Regions from separate parts of the Modestobacter sp. VKM Ac-2978 genome, predicted to be linked through region 1. Evidence: riboswitches for the same ligand, from Rfam matches in the RefSeq annotation. Region 1 holds a riboswitch; each other region holds the start of a gene.
What was found. A riboswitch is a leader RNA that binds a small molecule or an ion and turns the genes downstream of it on or off. The one in region 1 is predicted to bind cyclic di-AMP.
Positions count from the first base shown of each region.

Region 2: linked by a shared signal. The riboswitch ahead of O2W53_RS08600 (C40 family peptidase) and the one ahead of O2W53_RS00350 (LysM peptidoglycan-binding domain-containing protein) in region 1 are both predicted to bind cyclic di-AMP.
Region 3: linked by a shared signal. The riboswitch ahead of O2W53_RS11835 (hypothetical protein) and the one ahead of O2W53_RS00350 (LysM peptidoglycan-binding domain-containing protein) in region 1 are both predicted to bind cyclic di-AMP.
Region 4: linked by a shared signal. The riboswitch ahead of O2W53_RS14405 (C40 family peptidase) and the one ahead of O2W53_RS00350 (LysM peptidoglycan-binding domain-containing protein) in region 1 are both predicted to bind cyclic di-AMP.

Region 1 covers NZ_JAPVBP010000001.1:69,486-75,232, reverse strand. The annotation lists gene O2W53_RS00360 (DUF5926 family protein) at 1-681, opposite strand, end outside; gene O2W53_RS00355 (cytochrome P450) at 757-1,968, shown strand; cyclic di-AMP (ydaO/yuaA leader) riboswitch at 2,196-2,294, shown strand; gene O2W53_RS00350 (LysM peptidoglycan-binding domain-containing protein) at 2,319-3,185, shown strand; gene araA (L-arabinose isomerase) at 3,319-4,842, opposite strand; gene O2W53_RS00340 (L-ribulose-5-phosphate 4-epimerase) at 4,839-5,522, opposite strand; gene O2W53_RS00335 (xylulokinase) at 5,519-5,747, opposite strand, start outside.
Region 2 covers NZ_JAPVBP010000003.1:207,529-213,275, forward strand. The annotation lists gene O2W53_RS08585 (phytoene desaturase family protein) at 1-274, opposite strand, end outside; gene O2W53_RS08590 (GNAT family N-acetyltransferase) at 271-723, opposite strand; gene O2W53_RS08595 (hypothetical protein) at 728-1,273, opposite strand; cyclic di-AMP (ydaO/yuaA leader) riboswitch at 1,443-1,598, shown strand; gene O2W53_RS08600 (C40 family peptidase) at 1,615-2,796, shown strand; gene O2W53_RS08605 (DUF3817 domain-containing protein) at 2,945-3,313, shown strand; gene O2W53_RS08610 (serine hydrolase domain-containing protein) at 3,321-4,649, shown strand; gene O2W53_RS08615 (pyridoxamine 5'-phosphate oxidase family protein) at 4,654-5,274, opposite strand; gene O2W53_RS08620 (hypothetical protein) at 5,335-5,747, opposite strand, start outside.
Region 3 covers NZ_JAPVBP010000004.1:172,941-178,687, reverse strand. The annotation lists gene O2W53_RS11860 (CaiB/BaiF CoA transferase family protein) at 1-414, shown strand, start outside; gene O2W53_RS11855 (citryl-CoA lyase) at 411-1,235, shown strand; gene O2W53_RS11850 (extradiol ring-cleavage dioxygenase) at 1,228-2,106, shown strand; gene O2W53_RS11845 (hypothetical protein) at 2,103-2,462, shown strand; gene O2W53_RS11840 (quinone oxidoreductase family protein) at 2,467-3,441, shown strand; cyclic di-AMP (ydaO/yuaA leader) riboswitch at 3,599-3,750, shown strand; gene O2W53_RS11835 (hypothetical protein) at 3,772-4,674, shown strand; gene O2W53_RS11830 (PH domain-containing protein) at 4,772-5,257, shown strand.
Region 4 covers NZ_JAPVBP010000005.1:259,992-265,738, reverse strand. The annotation lists gene O2W53_RS14415 (DUF4011 domain-containing protein) at 1-1,693, shown strand, start outside; gene O2W53_RS14410 (HNH endonuclease signature motif containing protein) at 1,825-3,024, opposite strand; cyclic di-AMP (ydaO/yuaA leader) riboswitch at 3,545-3,697, shown strand; gene O2W53_RS14405 (C40 family peptidase) at 3,714-4,247, shown strand; gene O2W53_RS14400 (bifunctional metallophosphatase/5'-nucleotidase) at 4,360-5,747, opposite strand, start outside.

The DNA.
Region 1 (5,747 bases):
CAGCAGCGCCTCCTCCGGCTCGGGGCGCACCCAGCGCACGTGGCCGCGCTCGGTGGTGGGCCGGCACCAGTAGGCGGCCTCCAGCCCGTCCAGCCGCACCGTGGGCATCACCATCTCGTTGGCCTGCTGCAGGCTCGCGCGGGCGGTCGCGTCGACGTCGGCGCCCTCCAGCCAGAACTCGAAGTCGTCGTGCACGGTGACCTCGAACGGAGCCGAGAGGTCCAGCAGCTCCTGCAGCCGCGGCCCGGCCGAGCCGGCGGCACCGATGGGGCCCGGGTCGACGGGGGCGCCGGCCGGCGCCTCGAGCGCGGCGGCGAGCGCGGTGCCGAGGTCGCGGCTGACGTCGTCGGAGGAGGTCTGCAGCTGGACGCCGAGCAGGATCTCGCCGTTGGCCCGCACCAGGGCAGGGGTGCCGCCGGGGAGCACGCTGGCCAGCGTGACCGACCGGCCCTCCGTGGTGGTCAGCTTGGCGGTGGCGGCCGGCACGAGCTCGCGCAGCGCCACCCAGTCGACCTCGCCGGGCAGGCCCTCGAACGGGCGGAGCACCGGCTGGCCGTAGCCGGAGCCGTGGCAGTGCTTGTAGCGGCGACCGGAGCCACAGGGGCAGGGCGCCTTCGGGTTGGTCTCACCGTCGGTCGCGGCAGGGGCGGCGGGGCGGCGGCGGGTCGTGGAGCGGGCCATGCCTGCGAGCGTAGGAGGCGCCGTCGGCGACCGGGGGACGGCGTCCCGTCCGGCTGCCGCCCGTAGGCTCTGCCGGTGACACCGGCTCCCGTCCCGTTCGACCTGACCGACCCCGCGCTGGTCGCCGATCCCTATCCCGCGTTCGCCGTGGCCCGCGCCGCAGCGCCGGTGCAGTGGGACGAGCGGCAAGGCCTGTGGCTGGCCTTCGGCCACGCCGAGGCCAACGCCGTCCTCCGGGATCGGCGGCTGGGCCGGATCTGGTCGGACCGGACCCCCACCGAGCGGTTCGAGAGCTTCAACCTGATCCACCGCAACGCCATCCTGGAGATGGAGCCGCCCACGCACACCCGGCTGCGGCGGCTGATCAGCGCGGCGTTCGCCCGCGGCCACGTCGAGCGGCTGCGACCGTGGGTCCAGGACCTGGCCGACTCGCTCGTCGACTCCCTCGTCGAGCGCTCCGCCGGCGCGACCGGCGTCGACGTGCTGTCCGGCATGGCCGAGGAGCTGCCGGTCGCAGTCATCGCCGAGCTGCTCGGGGTGCCGGCGGTCGACCGGCCGCTGCTGCGCCCGTGGTCGAACGCGATCGTGAAGATGTACGAGTACGGCCGGACGTCGGAGATCGAGGCCGACGCCGAGCGGGCCGCCGCCGAGTTCGTCGCCTACCTGCGCGAGCTGGCCGCCGAGCGGCGGACCGCACCGGGCGAGGACCTGCTCACCCACCTGGTCACGGTGCGCGACGCCGAGGGCGACCGGCTCACCGAGGACGAGCTGGTGACCACCTGCATCCTGCTGCTCAACGCCGGCCACGAGGCGACGGTCAACGTCAGCGGCAACGGCCTGCTGGCGCTGCTGGAGCACCCCGACCAGCTCGCCCGGCTGCGCGCGGACCCGGCCCTGCTGCCGACGGCGATCGAGGAGCTGATGCGCTACGACTCACCGCTGCAGCTGTTCGAGCGCACCGCCACCGAGGACGTCGAGATCGGCGGGGTCACCGTCGCTCGGGGACAGAAGATCGCCGCCCTGCTGGGCAGCGCCAACCGCGACCCGGCCGTCTTCGTCGACCCGGACACCCTCGACGTCGGACGCGCGGACAACCCGCACATCTCCTTCGGGGCCGGGGTGCACTTCTGCATCGGTGCCCCGCTGGCCCGGGTGGAGCTGCAGGCCTCCTTCGGTGCACTGCTGAGCCGGACGTCCCGGCTGGAGCTGGCCCGCCCGGCCCGGCGCCGCCCGGAGTTCGTCATCCGCGGGCTGCAGGACCTGCCGGTCGTGCTCACCGGCCGCTGAGCCGTTGCGCCGGGAGACGACCTCGGGGCACCGGCGCACGCCGCGTCCATGATCCGTCACAGCTCGTGCTGACCGCGTCGGGGAGCCCGGGAAAGCTCGTCGCCGACCGGCTCCCGCGGCCGACGGCCTGCCTACCGTTGTCCCCGTCCGCCGCACGGCGGGCTCCGGACGACGGCACCGCCGAACCTGCCCACCGTCGCCCGGACGTCACGAGACCACGGGCAGGCGCGGGGGACCCACCTCGCAGGACCAGGCCTCCGGGCCTTGGGGTGAAGCCGCAGCACGCGGCCGGGCAGCTCTCGCCCGAACCCGACAGCTAACTCCGCAGGCGGCGAGAGGCACACACACCCATGCTCAATCGCTTCACGGCACGGCGCGACCGCTCCACCGAGCGCTCCGCCTTCGCTTCGGCGGCACGCCCCGCCATGGTCGTCGCGGCAGCCGCGGCGATGTCCTTCGGGGTCATCGCACCGGCCGCGGCCCACACCGGCAGCCACACCGTCAGCCCCGGTGACACGCTCAACGAGCTGGCCGCCAGCCACGGCGCCACCTGGCAGGACATCCACGCCGCCAACCGCGACACCATCGGCAGCAACCCGAACGTGCTGCGCGTCGGCCAGGTGCTGACCATCGGCGGAGGGGCGGCCCCGGCGGCTGCACCGGCAGCCGCACCCGCGGCGGCGACCGGCACCTACGTGGTGCGCTCCGGCGACACCCTCGGCAAGATCGCCGCCCAGCACGGCACCACCTGGCAGGCCCTCTACGCCGCCAACCGCGGCACCATCGGCGGCGACCCGAACGTGCTCCGCGTCGGCCAGACCCTCACCCTCGGCGGCGGGGCGGCCGCACCTGCGGCCCCGGCACCCAGCCGCCCGGTCGAGCAGCCCGCCAGCCGCAGCGCCGACCGGACCGCCAGCGGTGACCCCCGGTCCATCGCCCGGACCATGGTCGCCGAGCGCGGCTGGGGCCCCGGCGAGTTCGACTGCCTGGACGCCCTGTGGGAGAAGGAGAGCAACTGGGAGACCACGGCCGACAACCCGAACTCCAGCGCCTACGGCATCCCGCAGGCGCTGCCCGGTTCGAAGATGGCCTCGGCCGGCCCGGACTGGCGCACCAACCCGGCGACCCAGATCACCTGGGGCCTGGGCTACATCAGCGACCGCTACGGCACCCCGTGTGGCGCGTGGGCGCACTTCCGGGCCAACAACTGGTACTGATCGACCAGCGCGACGGGTCGGTCGGCGCGGTCAGGCGCTGACCGACCCGCACTGGTGGTCCGGGCGACCGGACCACCGGACCACCGGCACGACGACGCCCCGGCCGGGCAACCGGCCGGGGCGTCGTCCGTCCTCAGAGGCGCTGGTTGAGCCGGTGGTAGGCCGCGCTCCAGCGCAGCTCCTTGGCCAGGCTGCGCCGGGTGGTGTCGGCGTCGATGAGCACCAGCTCGGTGTCGAACACCTCCGCCAGGTCGGTCAGCTCATCGGCCCCCAGCTGGGTGGACAGCACCGTGTGGTGCGGCCCGCCGGCGGTCAGCCAGCCCTCGGTCGCCGTCTCGAAGTCCGGCCGGGGCTCCCAGACCGCCCGGGCGACCGGGAGGTTCGGCAGCGGCTCGGACGGCTCGACGACGTCGATCTCGTTGGCCACCCAGCGGAACCGGTCGCCCAGGTCGCACCAACCGACCGTGATGCCGTCGGCGGGGGCGGCGGTGAACACCAGCCGGGCCGGGTCCTCGCGGCCGCCGATGCCCAGCGGGTGCACCTCCAGCCGCGGCTTGTCCCCGGCGATCGTCGGGCACACCTCGAGCATGTGGGCACCGAGGATCTTCGGGGTCTCCGAGGCGAGGTCGTAGGTGTAGTCCTCCATGAAGGACGTGCCGCCGGGCAGCCCCTGGGCGGCGACCTTGAGCACCCGCAGCAGGGCGGAGGTCTTCCAGTCGCCCTCGCCGCCGAAGCCGTAGCCGTCGGCCATCAGCCGCTGCACGGCCAGGCCGGGGAGCTGGCGCAGGCCGCCGAGGTCCTCGAAGTTGGTGGTGAACGCACCGAAGCCGCCCTCGGTGAGGAACTGGCGCAGGGCCACCTCGATCCGGGCCTGGTAGCGGACGCTGTCATGCCGCTCCCCGCCCGGGCGCAGGTCGGCGTCCATCTCGTAGAGGTCGCCGTACTCCGCGACGACCGCGTCCACGGCGGAGTCGGCGACCGCGTCGACCACCTCGACCAGGTCGTTGACGCCCCAGGTGTTCACCGACATGCCGAAGCGGATCTCCGCCTCGACCTTGTCGCCCTCGGTGACCGCGACGTTCCGCATGTTGTCACCGAACCGGGCCAGCTTGAGGCCGCGGGCGGCGGCCGCACCGGCGGCGGCGCGGGCCCAGGAACCCACCCGGGCCTGCACCCGCGGGCTGCCCGCGTGGCCGGAGACGGTGGTGCGCGGCGTGCGCAGCCGGGTGAGCATGAACCCGTACTCCCGGTCGCCGTGGGCGGCCTGGTTCAGGTTCATGAAGTCCATGTCGATCGTCGCCCACGGGAGGGCGGCGTCGGCCTGGGTGTGCAGGTGCAGCAGCGGCTTGCGCAGCGCGTCCAGCCCGGAGATCCACATCTTCGCCGGCGAGAAGGTGTGCATCCAGGTGATGACGCCGAGGCAGTTCGGGTCCTCGTTCGCCGCGCCCATCATCTTCCGGATCGCACCGGCGTCGGTGAGCACCGGCTTCCAGACCACCCGGACCGGGACGGCGTCAGCGCCGTCCAGCGTCGCGGCGACCCGCTGCGACTGCTCGGCGACCTGCTGGAGGGTCTCCTCGCCGTACAGCCCCTGACTGCCGGTGAGGAACCAGATCTCCGAACCCTCGAATGCCACCTGCTGCTCCTTCGTGCTCATCGTTGTCCGTAGACGTTCTGGTAGCGCGCGTACAGCGAGTCGATGTCCGCCTGCGCGATCGGCTTGGGCTCACCCAGCTGGCGGGAGAGGTGCACGGTGCGGGCGACGTCCTCGGTCATGACGGCGGCCTTGACCGCGGCCTTCGCCGAGGGCCCGATGGTGAAGACGCCGTGGTTCTTCATCAGCACCGCCGACGAGCGGTGCCCCTGCAGCGTCTCCACGATGCCCTGGCCGATGGAGTCGTCACCGATCAGCGCGAACGGCCCCACGGGGATGGGCCCGCCGAACTCGTCGGCCATCGCCGTGAGCACGCAGGGGATCTCCTCGTGCCGGGCCGCCCAGGCCGCGGCGTAGGTGCTGTGCGTGTGCACCTGGCCGTTCACCTCGGGCATGTTCCGGTAGACGTAGGCGTGCGCCGCCGTGTCGCTGGAGGGGGCCCGGACGCCGTCGACGGCGTTGCCGTCGAGGTCGCAGACGGTGATGCCCTCCCAGGTCAGCTGGTCGTACTCGACGCCGCTGCCCTTGATGACGAACAGGTCCTCGCCGGGCACCCGCTCGGACACGTTGCCCGAGGTCCAGGTGACCAGCTCGTAGCGGGTCAGGTAGGTGTGCAGGTGGGCGACGTGCTCGCGCTGGGCGCGCAGCGTCCCCTGCTCGGTGCGGGTCGGGGTGGATGTCATGCCGGCTGCTCCTCGGTGGTGGCGGTCGGGGTCTCGTCGGTGTGCGGCTCGGCCGGCCGGTCGCCGATGGCGACGTGCTCCACGGCGGCCCGCTCGACCGGCAGCCCGGCGACGTACCGCTGCATGAAGGCGTCGAAGCCCGCGACGTCGGCGGGGTCGGGCTCCGCGGTGGTCAGGCTCGCGTCACCGAACACCGCGGTGTCCAGGTACTCGGCGAGGCTCTGC
Region 2 (5,747 bases), on a different contig from region 1:
GGGTGTAGGAGGCGACCGCCCGGTCCAGCAGGGTGATCGGCAGCGCCAGGTCGGTGACGACCCGGTCGGGCAGCAGGCTGACCAGGTAGGAGTAGGCCGACAGCCGGACGTCGACGCCCGGGAAGACCTGCTCGCTGACCGCGGCGCCGCCGAGCACGGCCCGCCGCTCCAGCACGAGCACCGACCAGCCCGCGCGGGCCAGGTAGGCGGCGGCGACCAGCCCGTTGTGGCCGCCGCCCACCACGACGGCGTCGTACCGGGCTGCGGTGCTCACGCCAGCTCCCGGGCGAAGCAGAGCGAGAACGGGTCGTCCACGTAGTGCCCGAACGCCGGGACCGGCCGGTAGCCGGCCGCGGTGTACAGCCCGATCGCCTCGGGCTGGCGCGGCCCGGTCTCCAGCAGCACGGTGGTCCAGCCCCGACCCACCGCCTCCGCCTCCAGCCCGGTGAGCAGCAGCCGGGAGACGCCGCGACCGCGGGCCGCCGGGACGACGTACATCCGCTTGAGCTCGGCGGTGCCGTCCCCGAGGGGCCGCAGCGCGCCGCAGCCGATCGGCGTGCCGTCGTCGTCCCGGGCGAGGAGGACGACGGCGACGTCGGCGGCGGACGGCGGCACCCCCGGCTCGCTGGCACCGCCGTAGCGGGCCCGCAGCTCGACCTGCTGGGCGGCGGTCAGCGCGGCGACGTCCGGGTCGTCCCACGAGGCGGCGGAGAGGGTCGGCACCAGGTCATCCTGGCGCGCCGTCGTCCACCCGCTGCAGCAGCCCCCAGGCGAACCGGGCCCGCACCCGGCCGGGGAGGTGCACCTCGAAGTGACTCGGGACGCCGGGGTCCACCGCGGCCGCGCCGGGCAGGGTCACGACGTCGTCCACCACGTGCTCCCAGACGCGCAGGGCCCCCGGTGCGGCGGCCGGCACCGCGGAACCGGGCGCGCGGACCAGCTGCTCGTGGAGCACCGCGCCGTCCGGGCCGCCCAGCACCTCCCACCGCAGGTGCGGCCACAGCGGCAGCGGCCACCGCCGGACGACGAGGTCGACGTCACCGAACCGGCGGTCCTCCTGATCGGCGGGTGGACCGAGCACGGCAGCGCGCAGCACGAGCCCGCGCGGTGCTCGCTCTGTGTGATGGAGCGCGCGCCAACGACGGTGCGCGGCACGCGCCTCGGCCCGGTCGGCGCCGAGTCTGGGCAACGCCTCGGCGACCAGGTCGGGTCGCGTGTCGGCCATGCGGCGGAGCAGTACGAGGCAGAACTCCCGCTGTGCCAGGCCCTTCACGCGGCGAGCCTGTCACGCTCGGTGAGCGTGTTGGAGCACACGCCCGGGGATTTCCACAAATTGACCCCAGTCGTTTGTCACGAGCACATAACGCACGTACGGTCACCAGCGGTCCTGACGGGCAGCGCAGTCGCCCACCCGGGTGACCACCGACAGGACCGCCGCCGAACCACACGGCTCGCCGCAACACTCGCGGGCTCGTGGACCGGGGACCCACCGCAGCACTGGGGTGAAGCTCCGCACGGCCCGCTCGCGGGCCCGAGGAGCCGGGCGTCTTCCCGCCCGAACCCGTCAGCTAACTCGGTAGGCGGCAGGTGGAAGAAAGGACACACCCGCCGAACATGGCGAGTTCGCACATCTCTGTCCGTCGTGGCCGCAACGGCCGACGGGCCCTGCTCACTCTGTTCGTCGCGGGTGGCGTCGCCCTCGCACCGGTGCCCGCCCTGGCGGCTCCTGAAACACCCACCACCTCGCAGGAGGCGGCCGAGCTCATCGCCGCCCGCGGTCACGACCTCGAGGTCGTCACCGAGAAGATGCACGAAGCGACCGACGTGCTGACCAGCATGAAGGCCGCCTCGGACGCTGCCGCCGCCGAGCTCGTCGCCGCTGAGGCGGCCGTGATCGAGGCCCGTGACCACGTGCGCCAGGTCGCCCGCAGCGCCTTCACCGGTGAGCAGCTCTCCTCGCTGCAGGCCATGCTCACCAGCTCCTCCGCCGACGAGATGCTCGACCGGATGGGCACGCTGGACAGCATCGCCGGGCACAACAACGAGGTGCTCGGGGTCGCGCAGCAGGCCACCGTCAGCGCCGACGAGGCGAAGGCCGCTGCCGAGAAGGCCGCTGCCGACGCGGAGGCCCAGGTCGCTGAGGTCGCTGCCCAGCAGGCCGACCTGAACGAGCAGATCGCCGAGTACCAGGCCGAGTACGACCGGCTCTCCGCCGAGGAGCGCGAGCGCGCCCGCATCCTGGCCGAGCAGCACGCGGCCGCAGAAGCGGCGGCAGCCGCAGCCGAGCGCGAGGCCCAGGCCGCCGCGGCGGCGGAGCGCACCAACGCCCAGACCGCCTCGCGCGACGAGCGCACGGCCCCCGCTGCCCGTGCGGCCGCCCCCGCCCCGGCCGCCGCTGCGGCGCCGGCACCGGCTCCGGCCGCGCCGGTCGTGGCCAGCAGCGGCGCTGCCGCCACCGCGGTGAGCACCGCGATGGCCCAGCGCGGCAAGCCCTACGTCTGGGGCGCCACCGGCCCGAACTCCTACGACTGCTCCGGGCTGGTGAAGTACTCCTACGCCGCGGCCGGGGTCAACCTGCCCCGCAGCAGCCGGCAGCAGGCGGCGTCGGGTCGGGCGGTCTCCCGCGGCGAGCTGCAGCCGGGCGACCTCATCGCCTACTACAGCCCGGTCAGCCACATCGGCATCTACATCGGCAACGGCCAGATGGTCCACGCGCCGACGTCGGGTGACGTGGTCAAGGTCGCCAGCATCGACGCCATGGGCCCCATCACCGCCATGCGTCGGGTCGCCGGCTGACAGCTGCACCACCCCGCGACACCCGCCGGTGCCCCGGTCGCCTGACGGCGGCCGGGGCACCGGCGCGTCCGGGCCCGGTGGCGACGATCACCCGGGTACGCGCACCGGCACCCCGTCCCGCCGGGCACGATGAGGTACAGCCCACGCCATGCCCACCCCGAGGAGCACCGTGCCCGCCGCACTGATCGACCCCACGAGGGTCGCCCGCGTCTTCCGCGTCGTCGCCATCGCCGAGGCCGTCTCCTGGGTGCTCCTGCTGGCCGGCATGTTCGTCAAGCGGGTGCTGCAGGCCTCGGAGCTGGGCGTGCAGGTCTTCGGCCCGGTCCACGGTGCGGTGTTCGTGGCCTACGTCGTCGTCGCCCTGCTGGCGTGGCGGGTGCTCCGCTGGACCCCGGCCACCGGGCTGCTGGCGCTGGCCGCCTCCATCCCGCCACTGGTGACCATCTGGTTCGAGCGCTGGGCTCGGCGTACCGGCCGGCTGCCGGTGGACGCCACCACGCCGGTCCGGGCCGGCTGAGCGCCCGATGGTCACCCCCGTCCTGCCCGCCACCGCCCGCACCCTGCTGGCCCGCACCGCCCGGGTCCAGCGCGACGGCCGGGCACCCAGCCTGGTCGCGGGCGTCGTCCGGGACGGCGGGCTGGCCTGGTCGGCCGGTCGCGGCGACGTCGCCGAGCCGCACACCGACGTGCAGTACCGGCTGGGCTCGATCAGCAAGACGGTGACGGCCCTGGTCGTGCTCCGGCTGCGCGACGAGGGCCGCCTGGGGCTCGACGACCTGCTCGAGGAGCACGTCCCCGACACCCCCTTCGGGGAGCGCACCGTGGGCCAGCTGCTCGCCCACCTCGCCGGCGCGAGCTCGGAGAGCCCCGGCGGCTGGTGGGAGCGCGTCCCCGGCGGGTCGCTGGCCGAGCTCCGGCTGACCGACGACGACGTCGTCCTGGGCAGCGCCCGGCGGTTCCACTACTCGAACCTCGGGTTCGGGCTGCTCGGTGAGCTGGTCGCCCGGCATCGTGGGCGCTCCTGGGTGGAGGTGGTCCGGGACGAGGTGCTGCTGCCGCTGGGCATGGAGCGCACCACCCCGCGGCCCACCGGTCGGGCGGCGCAGGGTGCGGCGGTGCACCCGTGGGCAGACGTCGTGCTGCCCGAGCCCGAGCACGACGCCGGCGTCATGGCCGCGGCCGGCCAGCTGTGGGCGACGCTGGCCGACCTCGGCCGGTTCGCCGCCTTCCTGCTCGGCGACACCGGCGACGTGCTCTCCCCGGCGACGCTGGAGGAGATGACCGTGCCGGCCGGGATCGACTCGTCGTCCCCCGGGTGGTCGGCGTACGGGCTGGGGGTGCAGGTGCTGCGGGTCGACGGGCACACCCTCATCGGTCACGGCGGTTCGATGCCGGGCTTCCTCGCCGGGGTCTTCGTCGACCGGTCCGAGCAGGTCGGAGCGGTGATGCTGGCCAACACGACCAGTGGGCTCGACCCGCTGGTGCCCGGGTTGCTGGCCGACCTGCGGGCCGCCGAGCCCCGGATCGTCGACGCCTGGGTGCCGTCCCCGCCGCCGCTGCCGCTGGACTCGCTCGGCGTCTGGTTCTGGGGGCCGGCTCCGCTGGTGCTGCGCGCCCAGTCCGGTGGCCTGCTGCACCTGGGGCCGCTGCCCGGCCGGTCCGGCCGGGCGAGCCGGTTCGCTCCCCGCGCGGACGGCACGTGGGTCGGGCTGGACGGCTACTACGCGGGCGAGACGCTGCGGATCGCTCCCGACCACCTGGACCTGGCGACGTTCGTGCTCACCCGTACGCCCTACGACCCCGAGGCACCCGTGCCCGGCGGGGTCGACGAACGCGGCTGGACGGCGCCCTAGGCGCTCATCCCCGGGGGTAGAGGCCGGCGGCGTACTGCTCGCCGTAGTACTGCTCCAGCTCGGCCAGTGGCGTGGCGGCAGCCTCCTGGGCGTGCGCGATCCGGGCCCGGGAGGGCAACGCCCCGGGATCCCAGGTCGCCGGGTCCCACAGCTGCGACCGCAGGAACGCCTTGGCGCAGTGGTAGAAGACCGACTCGATCTCCACGACCATGGCCAGCAGCGGCCGGTGCCCGCGGACGAGCATCCGGTCCAGCAGGTCCTCGTCGCGCACCAGGCGGGCCCGGCCCTGCACCCGGAAGGTGTCGCTGCGGCCGGGCGCCAGGTAGATCAGCCCGACGTGCGGGTTGGTCAGGATGTTGCGGAACCCGTCGGCACGACGGTTGCCAGCGCGCTCGGGCAGCGCGATCGTCCGGTCGTCCAGGACGACGGTGAACCCGGGCGGGTCGCCCTTCGGGGAGACGTCGCAGCTGCCGTCGGCCGCCGAGGTCGCCACCAGGCAGAACGGTGAGGCGGCCAGCCAGTCCCGGTCGATCGCGTCCAGGCAGGGGCGGTCCTTGGTGGCGGCGCGCGGCGCCGGTTCACCCAGCAGCTCGCGCAGCTCCGCCTCGGTGGTGATCTCGTCCACGGCGCCAGTCTGGCCCACCGGACCTGTCCCGAGGCCCACCGCGAACCGGCGGGTCCGCCGTCAGGGGAGGTCGAACGCGTCCATCGTCGTCTTCACGACGACGCCGTAGGCCAGGTGCGGGACGACGTCGCTGACCCAGTCGGTGGCCGACCAGGTGCGCGGGTCGGTGATCCCGAGCGCGGTCATCGGGCCGTTGGTGCCGATCAGCACGCCGATCGTGGTCAGCGCCGTCCCGACGAGGGGCTGGGAGCGGAAGCCGGTCGCCCGGGCGAGCCCGGCGAGCACCCCGACCCCGACGCCGGCCGCCAGCCCGGTGAGCGGACCGAGGCCCTGGACCCGGTTCTGCCGGGTCTCCTCGTCGCCCGGGATCGACACGTGGGCCTTCTCCGCGAGCACCTCGACCGTCTGCTCGGGGGTGGAGCTGGTGCCCCGGCCCCGGCCGACCATGTCCAGGTAGGTGACGGCGTTGAGCG
Region 3 (5,747 bases), on a different contig from region 1:
ACCGCCGGCAACAACGGCCAGTTCCGCCGGCTGGTCGAGGTGCTCGGCGTGCCCGAGCTCGCCGACGACCCGCGTTTCGCCCGCAACGAGGACCGCACGGCCAACCGGGACGAGCTGCGCCCGCTGCTGGTCGAGCGGCTGAGCACCCGGTCCAAGCGGGACTGGTTCGACGACATCATCGCCGCGGGCGTGCCCTGCGGGCCGATCAACACCGTCGACCAGGGGGTCGCCTTCGCCGAGTCGATCGGCCTGGACCCCGTGGTGACCGTGGGGGAGGGCGAGGCGGCAGTGCCGTCGGTCCGCCACCCGATCACCTTCTCCGAGACGCCGGCCGACTACCGGCTGCCACCGCCGGGCCTGGACGAGCACGGCGCCGAGCTGCGACGGTGGCTGGCCACCGAGGAGGACGCGTGACCACGCCCGAGTACCCGACCGCGCTGGGTGCCTCCAGCCGCGAGTCGATCACGCTGCTGGGCACCGACCTGGCCCGCGACGTCATGGGCACCGTCGGCTTCGGTGAGCTGGCCTTCTGGCTGGCCACCCAGCGGCGGCCCACACCGGGGGAGACCCGGGTCTTCGAGGCGGTGCTGGCCGCGCTCGCCGACCACGGCTTCACCCCGACCGCCATCGTCACCCGGCTCACCTACCTGTCGGCGCCGGACTCGGTGCAGGGGGCGCTCGCCGCCGGCCTGCTCGGCGGTGGCTCCCGGTTCCTCGGCGTCACCGAGGACTCCGGCCGGTTCCTGGACGACGTGCTGAAGGGCGTGGACGGTGAGCTGCCGACCGACGACGCCGGCTGGGACGCCCTGGCCCTGGAGACGGTGACCGCCCAGCGGGCGGCGCGACGCTTCGTCCCCGGGCTCGGCCACCACGTGCACAAGGACGGCGACCCGCGCACCCCCCGGCTGTTCGAGATCGCGACCGAGGAGGGGCTGTTCGGCCCGCACCTGTCGCTGTTCGCCGCGATCGGCCGGGTCCACCCCCAGGTGCTCGGCAAGACCCTGCCGCTCAACGGGGCCGGGGTGTGCGGTGCGGCGCTGGCCGACCTGGGCCTGCCGCTGGAGCTGCTCCGCGGGTTCGCCCTGCTCGCCCGCACGGCCGGGCTGATCGGGCAGCTGGCCGAGGAACTGCGGCACCCGGTCGCCAACGACGTCTTCCTGTCCGTGGACCTCAACAACCGGTCCGTCGCCCCCGACCCGTACCTCCCTGACCTCAACGGAGACAGTCATGGCTGAACTGGCCGCGGTGATCGCGTCCACCCACCACCCCTTCTACTACCGGGCCAGCACCGCCACCGGCGCCGACCGGCCGCCGTTCGCCGACGAGTGGGTGGCGAAGATCGAGGCGTTCCGCGAGACGCTCACCCGCGCGGAGCCCGACGTCCTGGTGATGGTCGGCAGCGACCACTTCCACCAGCTCTGGCTGGACAACATGCCGCAGTTCCTGGTGGGCAAGGCGCCGTTCTTCGACGCCAACTTCCACAACGAGGAGCGCGAGTTCGGGCTGCCGAAGATGACGCTGCGCGGCGAGGAGGACCTGGCGGCGCACCTGCTGCGGGACGGGCTGGACCGGGACTTCGACCTGGCCTTCAGCAACGAGCTGCGGATCGACCACAGCATCACCTGCCCGATCATCACGCTGCGCCCGCAGGCCGACCTGCCGATCGTGCCGGTCTACACGAACATCTTCGCCCCGCCGCTGCCGCAGCCGAAGCGCTTCGTCCAGCTGGGCCGGGCGATCCGGGAGATGGTCGAGTCCTGGGAGTCGGACAAGCGGGTGGCGGTGATCGGCACCGGGCACCTGTCCCTGGAGCTGGGCGGGCCGCGGCAGTTCGGCGAGCACGGGCCGGACCCGGAGTTCGACCGCAAGGCCGTCGAGTGGATCGCCAGCGGGGACATCGAGGGGTGCCTGGCCGAGGTCTCCCTGGAGTCCCTGCACCACCCGGGCAACGCCACCCACGGGTTCATGGACTTCATGCTGATGATGGGCGTGGCCGGCGAGGGCGCGAAGGCCGACCACGTCGACACCCTGGACCTGTTCCACACCATGGAGGCGTACTTCACCTGGTACCCCAACGGGGTCCCGAGCGCGGGGGTGTCGGCATGAGCAAGTACCTGCTGGACAAGTTCCTGTTCACCGTCGACCGCGACCCCGAGCTGACCGAGCGCTACCGGGAGGACCCGGCCGGCACGGTCACCTGGTGGGAGGCCGAGATGGCCAACACCGTCCTCAACTGCATCCCCGCCGAGAAGACCACCTGGCTGGCCTTCACCGACGAGGAGCGGCGGGCGCTGGCCGAGCACGACCACGTCGCGCTGTTCCAGATGGGCGCGCACCCGTTCCTGACGCTCACCTTGTTCATCGCGCTGTTCGAACGCGACCACGGGCCGATGGAGTACCAGCGCGCCTACGGGAAGGCGATGGAGCACATCTCCATGCCCTATCCCGACATCGCGACCTGAGCCGGTGCGCGCCGCCGTCCTGACCTCGCCGGGCGAGCCGCCCGCCCTGGCCGACCACCCGGACCCGGTGCCCGGCGAGGGCCGGACCCTGGTCCGGGTGACCGCCGCCCCGGTCGTGCCGCTGGACCTGCTCTGCGCCTCCGGGACGTCGTACTTCGGCCGCCCGGCCGTGCCCTACGTGCCCGGCGTGCAGGGGGTGGGGGTCGTGGAGTCGTCGGCGGCGCTGACACCCGGCACCCGGGTCTGGTTCGCCACCTCGGCGGGGATGAGCCCGGGCGACGGCAGCCTGGGTGAGCTCTGCGCCGTGCCGGACGCCGACGTCGTCCCGCTCGCCGGCGACCTGCCCGACCCGGTCGTGGCGGCGCTGGGCCTGTCGGCGGTCGCCGGCTGGATGGCCCTGACCTGGCGCGGCCGGTTGCAGCCGGGGGAGCGGGTGCTGGTGCTCGGCGCCGGGGGCGCGGTCGGCCAGGCCGCGCTGGGGGCCGCCCGCGCGCTGGGGGCCGGGCGGGTGGTCGGGGTGTGCCGGTCGCCGTCCGCGGCCGAGCGTGCCCGCCGGGCCGGCGCCGAGGACGTCGTCCTCACCGGGGACGGCGGCGACCTGGCTGCGCGGATCCGGCAGACGGTCGGCTCGGACGTCGACCTCGTCGTCGACCCGGTGTTCGGCGCCGTGGCGGCGGCCGCGTGCTCGGTGCTGGCGCCCGGCGGGCGGCTGGTCAACCTGGGTGGCGCGGCCGGGGACGCCGCCGAGTTCTCCTCCGCCGTGCTGCGCAGTCGGAGCATCGACGTGCTCGGGTACACCAACAACGCGCTCACCGGCGAGCAGCGGGCCGCCGCGCTGACCGCGGTGCTGCGGCACGCCGCGGCCGGGCAGCTCCGGGTGGAGCACGCCGTCCTCCCGCTGGCGCGGGTCGAGGAGGCCTGGGCGGCCACCGCCGCCGGGGGCGGGAGCCGGTCCGTCGTCGAGCTGTCGGCGCGCTGACCGGACACCGCCGGTGGTGACGGATGGGACGCGCGTGTCCGGAGAGTGACGCGACCACCGTCACCCGATGAAATGCCAGCAACCGATTGTCACGACTACATAACGCCGTTAGGTTGGCCGGGTCCAGTCGGTCGCCACGTCCCCACCCGGGGAGCCCGACCGGACGCCGCCGAGTCGCCCTCCGGGGCGAGCCGGGGACCCACCGCACCACTGGGGTGAATCCCGCGCCCGGACCACCGTCCGGGCCGGGTAGGGCTGCTTCCCGCCCGAACCCGTCAGCTGACCTGGTAGGCGGCACTCGGAAGACACCTGTACGGAGCACTCCTGCCCATGCGCGCCCGCACCACCACCTCTGCCGCCACCGGCCGACGCCGTCCGCCGGCCGGCATCCGCCGCCCCGGGCTCTACCTGGGCATCGCGGCGGCCGGGGCCGTCCTGGTCAACGTCGTCATCGGCGTCGGCCCAGCGGCCCAGGCCGACCCCGTGGCGTCCCAGCCGGTGAGCGTCGCCGAGCAGCTGGGGCTGGCCGCCGAGTCCGGCGCCGTCGACGGGACCGAGGACCTCCGGCCGCTCGAGGAGCTGGCAGCCAGCCGGGCCACCCGGGAGGCCGAGCAGACCGCCGCCCAGCAGGCCCAGGCCGCGGCCGACCAGGCCGTGCTCGACCAGCAGGCAGCGGAGGCGGAGGCAGCACGCCTCGCCGCCGAGGCCGCGGCCGCCGCGGAGGCCGAGGCCGCTCGGGTCGCCGCCGAGGCCGCCGCTGCAGCCGAGGTCGAGGCCGAGGCGCAGGCAGCCGCCGCTGCTCCGGCACGGGCCGGGACCGCGGCCAAGCCCGCCGCCGCGGCGGCCGCGAGCCCCGGCACCGCGGTGACCGCGATCGCCAAGATCAACAATTCCGCCGGACCGATCAAGCCGCAGGCGCAGGCTGCCGCGAACGCCGTGGTCAGCAACGTGCCCGGCGCCGGCTCGATCACCCTGGGCGGCACCCGGCCCAGCGCTGCCGACCCGCACGGTCACCCGTCGGGGCTGGCGGTGGACTACATGGTCATGTCCAACGCCGCCCTCGGCGACGCGATCGTCGCCTACCACGTCGCCAACTGGGCCGAGCTCGGCGTGGACTACATCATCTGGGAGCAGCGGATGCTCTCCTCGCCCGGTGGCTCCTGGAAGCAGATGGAGGACCGGGGCAGCGTGACGGCGAACCACTTCGACCACCCGCACGTCAACTACCGCTAGGGAGCCGGTCGGCAACGGCCGCCCCGAGGGCGGCTTACGGGACACGGCGGTGGCTGGCCGCTCGGGTTCGTTCACTGATGGGTGACGATCAGTGCCGATGGCAAACGCCGCTGCCAGGCTGGCCGTCGTGACCAGCCGGGATGTCGTCGTAGAGCTACGCCCCCTCCCGCTCGCGCGTGCAGTGAGTGGCATTGCTCTGGTGGCGGCCATCCTCCTCATACCTCTCGCCCTCACCGCCGATCTTCCGGTGTGGTTCGCGGCCGCGTTGATCGCCGTGGCGGTGGGGGGCGGCGCGTACGCCGCAGTCGGAACTCTGAGCCACGCCTCCGCGCTGGCTGACGGTCGGCTGGAGGTCCGGAACCGGCTGAGCACCCGCCGATTGCAGCGCGCGGACATCGAGCGAGTGTCCTTGGCTTGGACGATGGGGGTTGGGTCGAACCGCCGACTCGTAGTGCACCTGAAGGACGGAGCCACCGTGCCGCTTGCAGCGACCGAGACTCTGCCGCTACCCGGGCAGCGTCGGGCGCTGGAGGAACAGTCGGCGGAACTGCTGCACTGGCTGCGCGACCACCGCTCCCAGTAGACGCTGGGCCGCCGTGTCCATCGGTGTCCCTCGTGGGCCGCTCAGGGACATCCAGTCGGCTAGCCGTGAGGGCGGCCTTAGGGCGACCCTCGGGTCATGCCGTACCACGAGTCGCCAGGCGCCGCCGTACGCCGGCGCCGCATGCCAAGAGCCTCGGAGACTCGTCGGTGCCTGAGAACGTCCGCCCCGACCAGGTCGGCCAAGGATTACAGCCGGTCACGCTTCCCTACGCTCGATCTGCACGCCGGATGGATGAATGGTGCGCGTGACGGCCGGTCCTCCCGCCTGGCCGTCATGTAGCGGGATTACCTTCGTCCCGCCAGTGGCCATTCAGCGCCCACAATACGACGACCCTCTGAGTCAGGTCCTGGCTCGGAGGGTCGTCGCACGCCAGGAGAATTCCTTACCAAGCACCAGTTCGCAGGGCTACTTCTGGCGAGCCTGCACCGCTTGAACTCCGAGGCCCACGCTGCCGCTGAAAAGTTGGATG
Region 4 (5,747 bases), on a different contig from region 1:
GCCGGCCGGGCCGGCGATCTCGCTGGTGCAGGTGGACGGCGTCTTCCTGCGCGCGGGCGAGCAGCGGGGCACCAACCCGGCCGAGGCGGAGGCGGTGGTGGCCGAGCTGCGGCAGCGGTTCGCGGCCTCGGCAGAGTCGGTGCCCTCGGTGGCCGTGGTGACGCTGCACGGGCCGCAGCGCCGGCTGATCGAGGGCCTGCTGCGGGTGGGCCGGGACCGGGCGGCGGAGGCGCTGGACCGGGGCGAGCTGCGGGTGCGGGAGGTGGAGGCCGCGCAGGGCGAGGAGGCCGACGTCGTCCTGCTGTCGCTGGGGTGCGCGGCCGACGAGCGCGGCTGCCTGCCGCTGGACCTCGGGCCGCTGAACCGGGCCGGCGGTGAGCGGCGGCTGACCGTCGCGATGAGCCGGGCCCGCCGGCAGGTCGTGGTGTTCGCGTCGTTCCGGCTGTCGCTGCTGCGGCCGGTGACGACGACCCAGCCGGGGGTGCGTCGGCTGCGGACCTACCTGGAGCAGGCGGTGCACGGCACGGACACGGTCCCGCGGCGCTCCGGCGCGGTGCCGGACCCGCACCGGGAGGAGGTCGCCGCCGCGCTGCGGGGGCGCGGGCTCGTGGTGCGCACCGACGTCGGGCTCTCCCCGTTCCGGGTCGACCTGACCGTCGCCCGGGCGGAGGCGCCGGCGCGGCCGGTGCTGGCGGTGCTGCTGGACGGCCCGGCGTGGGCGGAGCGGGCGCCGGTGGACCGCGAGCTGGCGTACCTGGAGCTGGCGGAGCTGCGGGGCTGGCCGGCGGTGGAGCGGGTGTGGCTGCCGGAGTGGCTGGCCGAGGAGGAGACGGTGCTCGACCGGCTGGTCGCGGCGGTGGCGGGTGCTGCTCCGGTGGCGCCGTTGCTGCCGCCGCTGCCGGCCCCGGTCGCCGAGGTCGCCGAGCCGGAGGAGGAGATCGACCCGTTCGACCCGGACGCCCCCGACGTGGAGGACGAGGTGTCGACGGCGGAGCCGGTGCGCTGCGCGGCGCACCCGGTGGTGACGCCGGCGCTGCTGGCGGGTGAGGTGCCGTTCCGGGCGTGGACGCCGAAGCCGGTGGGCGAGCCGCAGATGCTGCGGCAGCTGGCGAACCCGGAGGCGGCCCGGCTGGTGCGGCGGGTGCTGGCGGCGGGGATCCGGGCGGAGGGGCCGATCCACCGGGAGCGGCTGGCCCGGCTGACGGCGTCGGCGTTCGGGGTGCCGCGGGTGAACGCGGCGCGGATGGCGTCGATCCTGGCGCTGCTGCCGGAGCCGGGTGCGGAGTTCCTGTGGCCGGCGACCTCGGACCGGACGCCGCTGGACCCGGCGGGGTGGACGACGTTCCGGCGCCAGGCGGCGAGCACCGACCGGGCGCTGGAGCACGTGCCGCCGGAGGAGATCGGCAACGCGATGGTGGCGCTGTGCCGGTCGGTGGCCGGGATGACCCGCGACGACCTGTTCCAGCAGACGCTGGCGGTGTTCGGGCACCGCCGCCGGCACCCGGTGCTGATGCCGCCGCTGGAGCTGGCGCTGGCCCAGGCGGTGCGGGCCGGCCGGATCACCCGGCAGAGCGCTGGTCAGTGGCTGACCGCGGTGGCGGACGGCGATGCGGACCTGCACGCGGTCCCCACCCCGCCCGTCCCGCCGAGCACGGTGGTGCGGGAACACCTGGACCAGCCCGCCGCAGGGTGATCAGGCCGGGAGCCGACGAGGGCTGAGGAGCTGCTCGGGCCGCCTCCGCTGTCGGCGGGACATCCGCCCGGACCTGCGCAGCCTGCGGACCCGCCGTCCTGCTGACGGCGGGGCCCGCGATCCCTGCCGCGCTACAGCAGCGGACCGATGAGGATCTCGGTGTCGTCGGGGCGGTAGGTGCGCCATCGCCCGCCGGGATCTCGCTGCACCCGGAAGCCGTGGTGGACCTTGGTGTGATGGCGTTCGCACAACAACGCTGAGTTCTGCAGCGAGGTCTCGCCGCCGTGCAGCCAGTGGATGAGGTGGTGCACGTCGCACCACCAGGACGGGGCGCCGCAGCCGGCGAACACGCAGGACTTGTCCCGCCGCTCGACGGCCTTGCGCAGGCCGGGGGTGACCACCCGGTGGTCCCGCCCCAGGTCCAGCGGCACCCCGTCGGGGCCCATGACGATCCGGGAGATGCTGCCGTCACAGGCCAGGTAGCGGGCACGGGCGGCGGAGATCGTCGCCCCGAAGCCGGTGCTCGCCGCCCCGGCACCGGTGGCGGGGTCGACGAGGTCGTCGAGGTCGATGCCCACCACCACGTGCGGCTTCACCGTCCGCAGGATCGGCAGATCACCGCTGGCCAACTGGTTGTCGCACAGCTGCACCAGCGCATCGGCGTTCTGCTGCGCGCGGGTCCGTTCATCACCCTGGGGCCGGTCGGCCTGCACGATCGACTCGATCGCGGCCTGCACCTTCTCCCCACCAACAGCGTCGAGGTCGAACCGGCCGGTGACGCTGCCGTCGGCGTGCTTGGCGATCGTCAGCCGCCGCCCCTCCGTCGGATCAGGCTCCGGGCCGTCCGGGTCGAGGGCGTCCTCGAAGGCCTGCACCGCAGCCACCAACGACTGATGCGGCGACTCCGCCGCCACCTGCGCCCACACCCGATCGAACGCAGCCAGGTCGATGCCCTGCTCGGCGGCTCGAGCCCGCTCACGCTCCCCCACCGCAGCGGCGACCACGTCCATCTGCGCCGCCGTCACCGACCCCTCAGCGAACCCGGCCGCCAGCGCCGGGAAGTGCTCCAACGCCCGACCCGACCGCAGGACCCGCGACGCGTCCGTCGGCGCCAGCCGCGCGTGCCCGATCAACCACGACCGCATGCTCTTCAACCCGTCGTGCTCCGCGGCCTGCGTGGTGTCCGCGCGGCGCACCGTGCGGGTCAGCTCCGCGGCGACCCGGTTCTGCACGGCCACCAACTCGGCGACCCGGTCCAGCACGCGGCCGTCCGTCAACCCGTGCAACTCCTCGGCCGCCAAGGCGTCCAGAGCTGACATCAACTCGCTCACGGACACCTCCCGACGTATTCGAACGTGTGTACGAATACTACCGCCGGCACATGCTTCAGGCAAAGCGAATCCCCAGGTCAGAGGCCTGTCCACAGATTCCAACAGCCACTTGCCACGGCCGATCGTGGCTCGTCGGCGATCGGCCCGACCGCAAGAGCGGCAGACGTGATCAGCGACCAGCGTCGCCCTGGGAGCTGGTCGACGGGAGAGCCGATCACGCGGCACCTCAGGCAGCGGGCCGTGTCGCGTCGAACACGAAACGTGCCCACCCGCCGTCCGACCAGAAATCGGATTCCCGGCGGGAACAGCCGGCGAGAGCCGACCTCGCCGACAACCGGCTCCGGCGTTGCTCGACGTCAGCTCGGCGAGTCGTCCTCGCCGGCCGGGCGTGTTGCAGCCCCACGGGGTGTCGGAACCGCAACGCGCGGCACTTTGTGACAAATCCATGACAGCCCTACCGTCATCCGCGCCCGCCGGCCCCTGAGTCACCACACACGGTGACACCGGCGAGCACCGCCGAACCGGGCAACCGCCGCATCGTCGCCGCGGACGCCCGGACCGGGGACCCACCGCAGTCTTGGGGTGAAGCGCAAGGGCACGCGAGTGCCGGAGCGCCGGGCGAGTTCCCCGCCCGAACCCGTCAGCTAACTCGGTAGGCGGTTGAGGAGAACAAGGAGAACCCGTCGTCCATGACGACCACTCGCACGTCCCCTGCCCGTCCCTCCCGTTCCGGTCGCCGGGCACTGATCGCGCTGTTCGCCAGCGCGGGCGTCGCCCTCACGCCGATGGCCGCCCAGGCCTCGGTCGGCGGCGGTGGAGCGGCCGCCCCAGCACCCGTCGCGGCACCGGTGGCCCCGGTCGCGGCTCCCAACGCAGCTGCCCAGATCATCGTCGACACGGCGCTCGCCCAGCAGGGCAAGCCGTACGTCTGGGCCGGGGCCGGCCCGAACGTCTACGACTGCTCCGGGCTGACGCAGTTCTCCTTCGCGGCCGCCGGCATCACGCTGCCGCACTCCTCCCGCATGCAGTCGACGATGGGCGTGCCCGTGGCCCGCGCCGACCTGCAGCCCGGTGACCTGGTCTTCTTCTACGACCCGGTGGGCCACGTCGGCATCTACATCGGCAACGGCCTGATGGTGCACGCCCCCACCGCCGGGGACGTCGTCCGCACCATCAACGTCGACACCATGTGGGGCTACAACTCCGCGCGTCGGCTGGTCTGACCCGCTCGCCCGAGGGCAGTCGCACGACGAACGCCCCGCTCCCCCAGACCGGGGAGCGGGGCGTTCGCCGTGCCGGAGGGGCCGATGTCGCGACACCGGCCCCTCCGGAGGGTCAGCCGAGCAGCGGCTCGCCGTCGCGGACGAGCTGCCAGTTCTCCACGTAGAAGTCGGCCGGGTCGATCACGCCGCGCTCCTGGGCCCACTCGATGAGCAGCTGACGGATCTCCAGCTGCTCGTTGTAGACCACCGGGGCCGTGGAGATGTGCGGGAAACCGCCACCGCCGGAGCGCCGGTAGTTGTTCACCGCGACGACGAAGCGGGCGTCGTCGGCCACCGGCTCACCGTCGATCTCCAGCCGGGTGACCCGCTCGCCGACCGGCCGGGAGACGTCCAGGTCGTACTCGACGCCGGAGAGCACGTCGTAGTTGTAGTCCGGCGTCCCGTCGGCGTTGGTGATCGTCTCCGGGTCGACGGGCCCGGTGGCCGGCACCTGGGTGAAGTAGCTCGCCGACTCCTCCAGGTAGTCGCGCACCTGGGCGCCGGTCATCTCCACCGCCTCCAGCGTGTTGTCGAAGACATACAGCCCGGCGATGTCCCGGATGGTGACCTCACCCTCCGGGAAGACCGCCTCCCGGCTGAACGGCGCGGCGATCGACAGCACCGGCAGGTCGGCCCACTCGGTGCCCCCGAGCGCAGCGTCGACGGTCTCGGTCTGCACCTGCTGGATGAAGTCGAGGATCGGGGTGTCCTCGTACCGGCTGGTGAGCGTGGTCAGCTCCTCGGTGGAGGTGGCCACGACCTGGTTGACGTAGTCGACCGTCGCCTGGTGCGCCTCGTCGGTGACGGCGAGGACGTCGGGGTCCTCCGGGTAGTCCCTGGTGCGCAGTGCGGTGGCCGTGGCCTCGGTGACGTCCCACTGACCACGGGTCTTGGTCAGCTCGAAGTCGACCTGGCTGACCGTGGCGCCCCAGCGGTAGGGCTGGGTGAGCAGCACCTCCTCGCCGGTGACCTCGTTGACCACGACCTGGGACGGGGCGTCGCGGTGCGTGTGGCCGACGACCATCGCGTCGATGCCGGGCACCGTGCGGGCGATGACGTCGGAGGGGTTCTCCGTGCCGACGGCCGGGTCGTCGTAGGACGACGTCCCGCCGACCCCGGCGTGCGCCAGGACGACGACGACGTCGGCCTGCTCGGCGACGACCGGCACCCACTCCTCCGCCGTCTCCACCATGTCGCGGAACTCGAGCTCGCCCTCGACGTTGTTGCGGTCCCAGATCGCCGAGCCCGGTGTGGTGAGGCCGATGATGCCGACGGTGACCGGCTTGGCGCCGCGCACCTTCATCCGCTCCAGCGTGTACGGCGGCAGGTACGGCTCGCCGGTCTCCACGTCGATGACGTTGGCGCCGAGCACCGGGTGGTCGACGTCGTCGACGTAGCCGGCGAGGGTGTCCAGGCCGTAGTTGAACTCGTGGTTGCCGACGACCTGGGCGTCGTAGCCGA